DNA from 3 places in the Arthrobacter sp. TMN-50 genome. Region 3 is predicted to be linked to each of the others. Evidence: riboswitches for the same ligand, from Rfam matches in the RefSeq annotation. Region 3 holds a riboswitch; each other region holds the start of a gene.

Region 1 (4,179 bases), on a different contig from region 3:
TGGCTGCTTGTGACAGCCAACCGCACAGGCCAGGGAGGCTGATATGGCGCTGACAGCCAGTGACCTGACACTCGCGTACGATGACCGCAAAGTAGTCCAGGACCTGACACTCGAGCTGCTGGCCGGCAAGGTCACCGTGATCGTAGGTGCCAACGCCTGCGGCAAATCCACTCTGCTGCGCGGCCTCGCCCGGCTGCTCAAGCCGACGGCCGGCGTCGTCAGCCTCGACGGCAAGGACATCCACTCGCTGCCCACCCGCGCCGTTGCGCGCACCCTCGGCCTGTTGCCGCAGACCCCTCTGGCGCCGGACGGGATCACCGTCGCAGATTTGGTGGGGCGGGGCCGCTACCCGCACCAGGGCTGGTTCAGGCAATGGACCGACGACGACGACGACGCCGTTGCGAACGCCCTCGAGGCGACCCACACCTTCGAACTCGCCGACCGTTTTGTTGACGAACTGTCCGGCGGTCAGCGGCAACGCGTCTGGATTGCCATGGCCCTGGCCCAGCAGGCCGACATCCTGCTGCTGGACGAACCCACCACCTTCCTCGATGTCACCCATCAGGTGGAAGTGTTGGACCTGATCACCGATCTGAACCGGCGCGTTGGCACCACCGTGGCCATCGTCCTCCATGACCTCAACCTTGCCGCGCGCTACGCCGACCACCTGATCGCCATGAAGGACGGCCAAATTGCGGCCCAGGGGAACCCGGCCGACGTCGTGACCGAAGAGACGGTCACCTCGGTCTTCGGCCTGCAGTGCCGCGTCATCCCGGATCCCGTGTCCGGCACACCCATGGTGATTCCGGTGGGCCGGCACCACTCCGAGGCCGGATCAACGCTGGAGCCATCAGACTCAACCACCGGGCAGGGGTACCTGCCTAACCCGCAGGACGCGCTGTCCGCGCAGCATCTGGAGGCAGCATCTTGACCGAAGTCAGCAACCGTCCCGCCCGGCAGGCCCAGCGCACCGAAGCAGCAGTTTCGGCAGTGACAGCGTTCGACGTCGTTGTGACCCGGGTGCAGCGACTGAGCGACAACTTCCAACGCGTCACCTTCGGAGGATCCTGCCTTACGGACTTCGGCGTGCAGGGCCCAACCCTTGATTTGCGTATCAAGGTGATAATCCCAGCCACCCGGGACGACGACGCACGCCGCCTCAACCTGCGGGAACTGCTGGAGTCACCCACCGAGGGGCCCGGCTGGTACCAGCAGTGGCTGGCCATGGATCCGACCGATCGTGGGTCGATGCGCACCTACACCGTCAGGGAAACCCGGTGCGACGCTGACCAACCCGAAATTGACGTCGACTTCGTGATGCACTTCGACGCGGACGGCAACGGGGGACCGGCGTCGCTCTGGGCCGCCGCGGCAACACCCGGGGACCGGATCTGGCTAATCGGACCGAACGTCCACGCCGCCACCTGCGCCACCGCCGGTTCCTACGGTGGGATTGAATGGCGTCCCGGGCTGGCCCAGCACATCCTGCTGGCCGGCGATGAGACAGCGGTGCCCGCCATCAGTGCCATCCTCGAGTCGCTGCCCGCCCATGTGGGTGGGCACGCCTTCCTTGAGGTGCCGGACCCGGCGGACTTCCAGGACGTTTTCACCGGCTCGTCGGTCGAGATCACCTGGCTGGCACGGGCACGGCGATCCCATGGGGAGCTTCTCGACGCCGCGGTCCGTGACGCGGTCCGTGTGCCGGGGTGGGTGTCGCTGGCGGCACCCTTCGCTTCCGGGGTGGAGCCCACCTCGGGTGCCGGCCTGACGCTCGCCGCTGCTGCCGCGGCGGCGGCCGGCCCCGAACCGGAAGAGGTGAACATCGACGAGACAATTCTCTGGGAGACACCCCAGCGGTTGAACGCTTCGACCCTCACCAGCTCGCTTAACCCCGACCGGCCGTCCGGCGCGCTCCCGTTCTACGCGTGGATCGCCGGCGAAGCCGCAGTGGTTCGAGGGCTGCGGCGCTACCTAGTGCGCGACGTCGGCATCGACCGTAAGCAGGTTGCTTTCATGGGGTACTGGCGCAAGGGACGGTCAGAGCTTACCTAGGCGCCACGCCGTGAGTTGTGTTACGGAATTATAACTTTTCCGTAAGATGGCCTACCTTTGTAGGGAGCCATCTGCATCACTGTGGCTCCCGGACTGCACGCCTAACCCTGTCAGCAGCCGGCCCCCAATTCACCGTGGCAGGGGTGGAGGACCCATCTTCTGGCAGTTTTCCTGCCTTCGGGGTGCAGCCCTTCGCAAATCGCTTTCCCGCTCTCGTGCCGGAAAGCAGCAGTGGGCCGAGTCAACTCTTGCTCGAATCCGACAGCTAACTTCACCGGCGTTGCAGAGAGGCACTTGTTTTGCTCCAGCCGGTCACTTCCGGGCGCCGCCGCGCGTCCGCCCCGCACACCTCCACCCGTCGGTCTGCCGTAATTGCCGCGGGTGTGCTCGCCGCAGCGGCGGGCCTTGCCCTGACGGCGTTCTCTCCCGCGGTAGAGGCTCCTCCCTCACCAGCCGCCAAACAGGTAGCGGTCCCCACCGCGCCCGTCACCGCTGACTCCCAGGCCGAGATCGATTTCAGCAAAGAGTCACCGCTCGCCACGGCCTCCACGTTGGCCGCCAAAACCACTGTGCTCTCGAGCGACGCTGCCAGCTTCGCCGCGCCCATCAAGGACGCTACGATCGCCTCATCGTTTGGCTATCGGGTGAACCCGATGGGTGGGTTCGGCGAAGAACTGCACACCGGCACCGACTACGCGGGCGCCTGCGGAACACCCGTCCTGGCTTCGCGCACCGGCACCGTGGTGGAATCCGGGTGGCATGCCTATGGGGGCGGCCAGCGGATTGTGGTGGACCATGGTGGCGGCCTTGAAACGTCCTACAACCACCTGAGCACCCTTGGAGTTAGCGTCGGGGACACCGTTGCGAAGGGACAAGGCCTTGGAGCCGTCGGCAGCACCGGCAACTCAACCGGCTGCCACCTCCACTTTGAGCTCCTGGTCGACGGCGAAAAAGTCGACCCGCAGACGCGGCTCTAGCCCGAGGGAAACTCGGGAATCCCGCCGTCGTTCCCGCTGGTCAAGCCCCGTGGATGGGATTGTCTGGACAATCCCATCCACCGTGCCCGATCGGTGGGAAACTGGAGCGGCTCAGGGCACCGGGTTGGTGACGACTGCGGGATCCTTCTTGCCGTACGGCATCCGCAGCCGCAGCGAGTTTGCATCCACCTTCAGGGCCATGTGCGTGCCTTTGCCGAGCGGGTCGCCGTCGAGCTGGATCTCCTGCGGCTCGTCGAGCTGGATTTCTGCGCTCTTGCACTGGAAATACTCCAGCGATGGGTCTTTGCCCTTGCCGCGGGCAAACAGTTTGCCCACGACGCCAAACCAGCCGAGCCGGCCGGTCGGTGCCACGGTCATGATGTCCAGTAGGCCGTCGTCGATCTTCGCCCCCGGGAAAATTTCCAGCCCGCCCATGATCTTGCCGCAGTTTCCGCCCATCACGCTGCGCAGCTTCCGCTCGATAACCTTGCCGCCGTCCAGGGTGATCCGGGTGCGGGCAGGCTTACCACTGAGGTTCCGGATGCCAGCGTCGACGTAGGCCAGCCAGCCCACCTTGTCCTTGAGATCGTCGCGGGTGTCCGCCATGATCGACGCGTCGAACCCCAGGCCCGCCATCACCAGGAACACATGGGAGTCCTGGGCGCGGTCGACGGTGACGTGCACCACGTCCACCTTGCGCTCGGTGCCAAAGAGGGCAGCTTTGGCTGCCTCCTCAGGATCGTCGACGGCGATGTCCAGGTTGCGGGCCAGGAGGTTGCCGGTGCCGAGCGGGATCAGGCCCAGTGCGACGCCGGTGCCGTTGACCACTTCGGCCACGCAGCGGACCGTTCCGTCGCCACCAGCGGCGATCACCACATCCACTCCGGCATCCACGGCTTCCTGCGCCTGGCCGCGGCCCGGGTCATCGGCCGTGGTCTCCAGGTACAGCAACTCGTCCCAGCCATCGGCAGCGCAAAGCCCCGAAACGATTGCGCGAATATCAGCGCCGGTGTTCTTGACCGGGTTGACGATCAACGCGGCACGCTTGGTCCGAGTATCGGAGGGGAGAGTCATAATGTCCTTCTCAGGTCGATGAGATGCAGGGGGCACACTGCTGCAAACTTATCAGCATACTTGCTAATCCAGTCTA
Region 2 (4,179 bases), on a different contig from region 3:
GGTGCGGTGTGCAACGACTGCAATTGCTGGGCGCGCTCGAGGATGTACTGTTCGGTCATTTTTCGCCCCCGTTTCCTGTCAGTTCCTTGTCAAGGAAGCGAAGGAGCACATCATTCACCTCTGAGGCATGGGTCCAAAGCATGCCATGAGGGGCTCCCTCGATCTCCACATAGTCCGCCTCAGGCAAGGCTTTGTGGAACTCCCGTCCTGTCGAGTCGATCGGCAAAATATTGTCAGCTGTACCGTGCACGATCAGCGAGGGCACAGTGATCTTGGCGACGTCTGCACGGAAGTCGGTGAGCCAGGTGGGTTGTGCCCATACAGAGGCGTGAGAAGAAGCCGCGTAGGCAAGGTTCTTGTTTGCTGCGAGTGCTTCCTCGCTAAGCCGGGCGCCGAGGTTGTCTTTGGTGTTAAAGAAGTCATCAAAAAAGTTGGTAAAGAATGCGTACCGATCCGACTTGACTGCCGCAAGCAACCCATCGAACACCTCCTGAGAAACCCCAGCAGGATTATCTTCGGTCTTCAGTAGGAAGGGCTGAAGCGAACCGAGGAATACTGCCTTCGTAACGCGGTCTGAACCGTAGGTGCCAAGGTACCGTCCCACTTCGCCGGTTCCCATGGAGAATCCGACCAGGACAGCATCACGCAGATCGAGCGATTCCAGGACTGCCTGCAGGTCAGCGGCGTAGGTGTCATAGTCATGGCCAGTGGTGGGTTTGGAGGACTTACCAAAACCTCTTCGGTCGTAGGTGATGACCCGGTAGCCAGCATCAAGAAGGGCCGAGCTTTGCTTCTCCCATGACGACCCGTCAAGGGGATACCCGTGAATCAGAACGATCGGCTGGCCGTCTCCGTGATCCTCGAAGTACAGCTGAACTGGGGCCGAGTTTTCGTATCCGGCGGTGATGTACGGCATCAAGCGAATCCTTCCAATAGGATGAGAACGAGCGTTCTCAGGATACTACCGACACTACGGGAACGGCGGTTCCGCCGCAAGTACACTGGGACAATGGACGAAGGAAAGGTGCGCGACAGGGTGATCGAGGCCGCTGACTCGCTGTACTACGGGCGCGGCATCCAGGCTGTAGGAATGGATGATTTGCGAGAGGCCTCTGGCGTATCCCTGAAGCGGCTATATCTGCTGTTTTCATCTAAAGAGGCGATTGTGCTTGCGGTGCTCCGGTACCGGCACCAGCTGTGGACCGATGGCGTCACGTCTGCTGTAGACCGCGCCACGTCCCCACGGGAACGCCTGCTGGCCGTCTACGATTATCTCGCCGACTGGTTTGCCACCGACTCATTTCGGGGCTGCGGGTTTATTAATGCCTTCGGGGAGCTTGGCGCCGTTTCGCCTGCAGTTGCCGAGATAGCCCGATTACATAAACGCTCCTTTCAGGAGTACCTATCCCGCTTGGTCGCCGACGCCGGTGGAACCGAGGAACTTGCCGCTCAGCTGGCCATCCTGGCGGAAGGCGCACAAACCACCGCCGCGATTAGCGGCACCATCGAACCCGCAGGGCAAGCCCGCCGAGCGGCCGAAATCCTCATCGACTCCCGCTGAGCTTCTCGAACGCTGATACCCAACGACTATTCAGATCAGGTCAGGCATGAGTTAGTAAAACACAAAAGTGGCAGATGCCCTCCGTTCAGGGCACCTGCCACTCTTGTTCGGCTTACGGAGGATATCCGTACGGCCTCGGTGTTAGCCGTTGACTCGGACGAAGTAAGATCCGGCGAGGTCGGACAGCGGGTGCTCAATGGTGAGGTTGGCCCCGTTCATGCCGCTGCTGATGACGTTCCCGTTCCCCACATAGATCGCAATGTGGCCGGGGCGGACGACGAGGTCACCGGGCGCGGGGCTTGATACCCGGGTTCCATACTGGTCAAACTGCAGCGGTCCAAGGTCGCCAACGTTCAGGCCGATGGAGCGTAGTGCCTGCTCGACGAGGATGGTGCAATCCTGAATGGACCCAAGCTGGCCGTAAGCCGAAGCGACCAGTGCAGCGCCAACGCCACTCGCTGGAGTGGAAGGACTGTCTGATGCAATCGGGGTGATGGAACCGGAAGCCAGAGCCATCATTGCCGGCGCAGCCGCCGGTGCCGCAGCCGTCGGTGCCGCGGCGGGAGCCACTGGGGCGAACGCTTGAAGCGCGGACGGTGCAGGTGCGGATGGTGCCGGAACGGTAGCGGGATCGGCGGCAGGGGCCGCGCCGCCTGCGAGCTGGATCTGCTGCCCCGGGTAGATGATGGAGGCGTAGGACAGGCCATTCTGCGTCAGCAGATTGTCAAGGCTGATGCCGTTCCGTGAGGCAATCGCCCCAAGCGTATCGCCGGCGACGACCGTGTGAGCTCCCGCGGCAGCAGCGGGCGCTGAGATGGTTGTTGCTTGAGCTGTGTTTCCGGCGTCCTGGGTGTATGTTCCGGCGTGGGCGGTAGCTCCGACCGAGAAGACAAGGCTGCCGGTCGCGGCTGCGATGATTGCTGGTTTGCCCAGTGCGACGGCGTTGGACTTCGCTGACTGGGCCAGGCCCTCGAGGGCGATGGAGTGGTTGGTGGCGGCGCGGTGACGTGCCGGGATGGACGTACGTGACATGGTGGTTTGCCTCTCCCATGCCTGCGGGGTGAGCTGTCGGGTTCGGATGGGAGTCACCCGGCCGGCCGCCACCGGTGCACTATTCCTGCCATCGCGAACGACGTAGGTCATGCACTGGATAGTCGGATCGACTTAACCCCGAGGGTCACCGTGTGCGGTGGCCCGGTGGAAACGTGGTTCCCCCGTCCCTGCCATCTGGATTGTGCGAACGGTTCCCGGAGCAGCGGCAGGGCTCGGCATTCTGCTCGGGAGTGTGATCTCGGCGGGGTGCCAGGATCACTCGAAAAAGAATACCCCACCCTGGTATTTAAGTCACATTAGGGTAACGGTTCCCAGGGATTGCCCAGGGGGCGATCAGGTTCCACGTCCTTCGAACGAAGTAACGATACCGATTCTCTGAACCGTCGTCCCTCCGGTCCGGGCGGTTACTGGTGGTTGGATCGAATGTTCGTGAAGGTCCGCCCGTTGTCGTTGGAAACCTGGACTCTGTCTTCGGTCGCGACCCAGATCCGCATTAAGCCGTCGTCAAGCATGTGGGTTGTGATCGCCGCTGCCTGACCGGAAACTATACCTTGTTTCGTCCAGGTCAAACCTGCGTCCCGGCTGGTATGGATCTGGCCCTCAGGTGTAATTCCCGCAGCAATACCTTCAGAAAGGGCGGTCAACATGAGGAGGGGCGCTCCAGGTACGGCAGCCCACGTCTCGCCGTTGTCCGTGGAACGTTGCAGGCCTCCCTCGGTTGTCGCGAGAACAGTACCGTCACGGGGTGTTGCAGCGAGGTTGAACGCAGGAATCTGTCCATCGACGAAGTCCCAGGAGGTTCCGTCGTCGCTGATCCGGAGCTGACCGTCGAATCCCACTATCCCGGAGTCGGTGGCGGCGAGGGCATGGAAGTCGGACTCGCCCTGCTGGGATAGCGGCTGCCAGCTTTGCCCCTGGTCGGTCGATCGAATGAGCCCGACCGGGTCGGGAAGTTCTGATCCAGGCCCCGGATGCCCGGATGCGTAGAAGTCTCCGTTTCCCGCCGCGGTAAAACCCATCAGATCAATGGTTGGGCCGATTTTGATGGCTGGCTAAGGATGAGGAGGGCCAATTTTTGCCCTCCTCATCCGGTGGAACACCCGCAGGGCTAGAATCCGGCGAGCAGTTCTTCCATTTCCTGAATTTCCGCTTGCTGGGTTTCCGCTATCGTCTCGGCGAGCGCAATTGCTTCGGGGTTCTCTCCGTTGTCGATTTCTTCATGGGCCATGTCCACCGCGCCGATGTGATGTTCAGTCATCGATTCGAGGAACATCTCGGCCGCATCGTCACCTTCCGCGGCTTCAAGGTCGGCCATCTGGTCTTGGCCCATCATTCCGTCCACACCACCGGTGGATCCCATGCCGTGGCCCGCCATCCCACCTTCGGGCATGACCGGCCGGTCCCACGCTTCCAACCAGCTGGTCATGGTTTCAATCTCGGGGTCCTGTGCCTCTTTGATCCGGGTGGCCAGATTGACGACGTCGGGACTGACATTGTCCTTGGCTAGCATCACGTCGCTCATTTCGACCGCCTGTTGGTGGTGGGGAATCATCGACTGAGCGAAC
Region 3 (4,179 bases):
ACTGCCTGCCTCCGCTGGCATTTGTGAACAGACCACGTGGTGCGCACGGCGACGCCTGATTGCCCGGGCCAGCGGGAAATGAGTTAACCTTGGGAGGCGTAGGACTCACGTTCGGCGCTGGCGTTACGTGCCGCGTTCCCACCGCGAAAGCTGCCCGCTGTTCCATCCCGCACCAGTGCCTAGGAGCTGAACCGTATGACGGACCTCATCGATACCACTGAGATGTATCTGCGGACGATCCTGGAACTGGAGGAGGAGAACATAGTTGCCCTCCGCGCCCGGATCGCCGAACGGCTCCGCCATTCGGGTCCGACTGTGTCGCAGACCATCGGCCGGATGGAGCGTGATGGATTGGTGGTGGTTTCCGGCGACCGCCACCTGGAATTCACTGACCTCGGTCGACGTCGCGCCATCGGTGTGATGCGTAAACACCGCCTCGCTGAACGGCTGCTTTCCGATGTGATCGGTCTCGATTGGGCGTACGTCCATGAGGAGGCGTGTCGCTGGGAGCATGTGATGAGCGAACGGGTTGAACAGCGCCTGTACGAGCTGCTGGGAAAGCCCACCGAGTCGCCCTACGGCAACCCCATCCCCGGGCTCGAAGCGCTGGGCGGCCCGCCGACCGAAAACTTCGCTGCCGGTGTGCGCAGTCTCCTCTCAGTAGTCGGAACCAACCCCTCGGGGTCGGTGGTCACCCTTGTCCGGCTGGCGGAGCCCATCCAGGTGGATCCCGAGTTGCTCTCGCAGCTTGATGAGGGCGGATTGCGGCCAGGAACAGTCATCAGCGCGCAGACGGTCGGCGATTACGTGTCGGTCCGGGTCGAGGGGATCGACGGGGCGCTCGAACTGCCGCCCGACGTCGCCGCGCACGTATTTGTCTCGGTCAGCACGACAGTGCCTTAAGGTAGTAAAGCGCACTGTTGCCGCAAGTTATCCACAGGAAAAGATAACGAACGTATCTCTTTTGCGTCTGGTCGCGGATAATGGAAAACTGGCGTTGATACATCAGCGTTACCTGATCCGCACGCCTAACCCTGTCAGCGGATCAGGATGCTGAGAACCCGTGACAGGGGCGGAGGACCCATCGACGGCGGCCGATCTGCCGCCTTGGGGTGAAGCCCGGATCCGGTGCCGTGTCAGCGGATCAGATCTGGGCCGAGTTACTTCCCGACTCGAATCCGACAGCTAACTTCGCAGGCATATACGAAAGGGACCCTTTGTCGAAGCAGCATGCTTCGGGACGCCGCCGTGCCGGTGCCCCGGTACCTACCGCGCGTCCCCGAGACGCCCAGCGTCTCGATCGACGACGTCGGGCCACCCGCGTCAGGAACGACCTCTCAGTGACCGGGCTGAGCCAGAAGATCGCGATCGCCGCCGCCGCCTCAGGCCTGGTGCTGACCATCGCGTTGCCCACCACCGCCGCATCCATTCCGGCCGAGGACATGCCGGACGCCGCCGGCGCTGCCGCCGCCGTCATCGAAACGGCAGTACCCCGCGACATCAAGGTCCCGGCCGCTGCTCCGGTCGACTTCAGTCGCACCGCGCTGCAGAGCACGTTCGATGCCGACGTCAAGCTCAGTGAGATCATGACCGCCGCAGGATCGACCGCCGTGCCGGCCGCGGCCCGAGGGTCCCTGTCAGCGCCAATGAAAGAGCTGGTCCTCACCTCACCCTTCGGCTACCGGGTAAGTCCGATCACAGGGATGAGCGGCGAGCTGCATTCCGGACAGGACTTCAGCAGCTCCTGCGGTTCTGAAGTCTTCGCCGCAGCGGCCGGCACCGTCACCTTTGCTGGGTGGCACCCCTATGGCGGCGGGAACCGTGTAGTCATCGACCACGGCAACGGGCTCGAATCCTCCTATAACCATCTTTCCCTCAGTAGCGTCAATGAGGGGCAGAAAGTTGACCGCGCTCAGGTGGTCGCACAGAGCGGCAGTACCGGCGCGTCAACCGGTTGCCACCTGCACTTCGAGGTGATGGTTGACGGTCAAACAGTGGACCCCATGGGCTGGCTGTAACCAAGGACATATCGTTCCGTGACCGGAATGTGACATTGTGATCAATCTGATGTACCGTCAACCTCGTGCCAAATTCTAGTCAATTTGGCACTCCCGAGCAGATCGCCTAGCTCTGCCACTGCCCGGGGTCCGATCGCACAATTCGCATGGCAGAGGCGGGGGAACCAATTACTGGATTTCGCAGGAAATCCTTGGGGTTAAGTCGCGTGTTTCCAGTAGGAAATCATGTGGCCGGGTGACTCCCATCCGAATCCGACAGCTCACCTCGCAGGCAATTGGGAGAGGCAATCAAACGTGTCAACTAGCTCTTCTCTGGGCCGCCACCGGGCCGTCCGCACGCACACCAGCCCCTTGACAGCCATCTCCAGCGCTGTCTCGTCGAACGCTGGATCAGTAGGCCGCCAGGCCGCGGTCATCGTCGCAGCTTCGGGACTGGTCCTGACAGCCGGACTGCCAGCCCACGGGATCGGCCAGTCTGAGCGCGTTGCACTCTCCACCCCCTTGAATCCCGTTGCGGTTACCGCTGACTCCGTTAGCGCGGCCGCCACCGCAGACATCACCTTCGAGCGCACCGCCGTCACGGCAACGCCCGCTGTGGTGGAAATCGCACCAGTAGTTGAGGTCCAGGCCGACGCCGTCGCGCCTGTAGCTGAGGTCCTCGCTCCGACCGCCGTCGTCGAGCCCGCCGTTCAGGAATCAGCACCGGCGCAGGGTCCCGCTACAGCACCGGCGCAGGGTCCCGCTACAGCACCGGCGCAGGGTCCCGCCGCAACGCCTGCAGCCGCCGCAACGCCTGCAGCCGCCGCGCCTGCTCCAGCCGTTGCGGCTCCGGAGCCTGCCGCTAAAGAGGTGGCCCCGAAGCCACAGCCCGCCAGTGTTTCTTCGAGTGGTATCGGTGCGGCTCTCGTAGCTAGTGCCTACTCGCAGATCGGCGCAGTGCAGGATTGCACGGTTCTCGTCGAGGTGGCCTTGCGTTCGGTTGGTAAGACGGTCGGTGACCTGGGGCCCGAGCAGTTCTATGCGTACGGCGACGTGGTCGGTTCGCCTCAGCCAGGGGACCTCGTCATCCGCCCGGGACACGTTGCGATTTACGTCGGCAACGGACAAGTCATCAGCAGCGGAATGAACGGGGTCAACGCGACCATTTTGCACCCGTTAGCTGACCTCGCTGGCTCCAGTTTCGTCCGTGTCCGCTAAAGCTTCCGTGTCCGCTAAAGCCCAAGAATCAAACTGGAGAATCTCAGAATGACAACACGCGCCGCTATTGCACGTCACCGCGCCGATAGACGCCAGACCACCAATTTCTCGGCCCTGGCCAAGGCAGTCACCGAAAACGCCGGTGGCATGGGTCGGCAGGCTGCCGTCATCGCCGCAGCATCCGGCCTTGTTCTGACTGGCGGGGTGTCGGCCAACGCCGCCGACCTTTCGCTCGAGTCGGTGGAACGCGTCGCCCTCGCCTCGGCGTTGGAGATTCAGGCAGCACCAGCAGTTGTCGAGGCACCAGCGGACGCCGAGATCGCCTTCAACCGCACCCCGGTCAAGGCCGTTGCGGCTCCGACCATCGTCGAAGCCCCCACAGTGACCGCACAGGTGGAAACCGTCGCCGAGGTAGCCGAAGCTCCCGTCGTGGCCCCGGCCGCCGAAGTAGCACCCGTTGAACCAACACCCGTCACACCTGTTGCAGAACTGAAGCAGGCAGCGCCCACCCAGGTAGCGCCCGCTCAGGCAGTGCCCGCTCAGGTTGTACCCGCTCAGTCTGCGCCAGCAGCCGAGGCTCCGGCCGCACAGCAAAAGCCAGCCGCTTCCTCCGGGGTAGCTGCCACCATCGCTGCTGCAGCGCAGGGACAGCTTGGGGTCACCCAGGACTGCACCCGCCTCGTCAGCAACGCCCTCGCAGCCGCAGGGATCAACTTCCACGGCTGGCCAGCCGGTTACCTGTCCCTCGGACGCACCGTCAGCGCTGGCGAAGCTATTCCGGGCGACTTACTTTACTATGCGGATGGTGGCGCCGGAGTGGCTCACATCGCCGTTTACATTGGTGGTGGCCAGGCCGTCCACGGGGGATTTAACGGCAACCAGACAGTTGTTGCACCAGCTGACCTGGGCTCAGGTCCCGTCTACATCCGCGTTGGCGGCTAAGACACACAACGCTTCAGCCTGG

The links. Region 3 has a riboswitch for cyclic di-AMP ahead of ACX80A_RS07305 (NlpC/P60 family protein). Riboswitches for the same ligand answer to the same signal wherever they lie in the genome.
Region 1: another riboswitch for cyclic di-AMP. It lies ahead of ACX80A_RS03735 (M23 family metallopeptidase); the one in region 3 lies ahead of ACX80A_RS07305 (NlpC/P60 family protein).
Region 2: another riboswitch for cyclic di-AMP. It lies ahead of ACX80A_RS10940 (C40 family peptidase); the one in region 3 lies ahead of ACX80A_RS07305 (NlpC/P60 family protein).

What each region holds. Positions count from the first base shown of each region.
Region 1 is NZ_JBTNDG010000001.1:769,256-773,434, reverse strand. Features, by position in the region: gene ACX80A_RS03750 (FecCD family ABC transporter permease) at 1-42, shown strand, start outside; gene ACX80A_RS03745 (ABC transporter ATP-binding protein) at 44-931, shown strand; gene ACX80A_RS03740 (siderophore-interacting protein) at 928-2,052, shown strand; cyclic di-AMP (ydaO/yuaA leader) riboswitch at 2,158-2,347, shown strand; gene ACX80A_RS03735 (M23 family metallopeptidase) at 2,352-3,029, shown strand; gene ACX80A_RS03730 (diacylglycerol/lipid kinase family protein) at 3,141-4,103, opposite strand.
Region 2 is NZ_JBTNDG010000008.1:86,538-90,716, forward strand. Features, by position in the region: gene ACX80A_RS10925 (isocitrate lyase/PEP mutase family protein) at 1-59, opposite strand, end outside; gene ACX80A_RS10930 (alpha/beta fold hydrolase) at 56-916, opposite strand; gene ACX80A_RS10935 (TetR/AcrR family transcriptional regulator) at 1,010-1,561, shown strand; gene ACX80A_RS10940 (C40 family peptidase) at 1,703-2,593, opposite strand; cyclic di-AMP (ydaO/yuaA leader) riboswitch at 2,597-2,810, opposite strand; gene ACX80A_RS10945 (F510_1955 family glycosylhydrolase) at 3,019-3,660, opposite strand; gene ACX80A_RS10950 (DUF305 domain-containing protein) at 3,723-4,179, opposite strand, start outside.
Region 3 is NZ_JBTNDG010000003.1:217,629-221,807, reverse strand. Features, by position in the region: gene ACX80A_RS07315 (metal-dependent transcriptional regulator) at 196-903, shown strand; cyclic di-AMP (ydaO/yuaA leader) riboswitch at 1,042-1,215, shown strand; gene ACX80A_RS07310 (M23 family metallopeptidase) at 1,218-2,018, shown strand; cyclic di-AMP (ydaO/yuaA leader) riboswitch at 2,143-2,307, shown strand; gene ACX80A_RS07305 (NlpC/P60 family protein) at 2,313-3,215, shown strand; gene ACX80A_RS07300 (NlpC/P60 family protein) at 3,264-4,157, shown strand.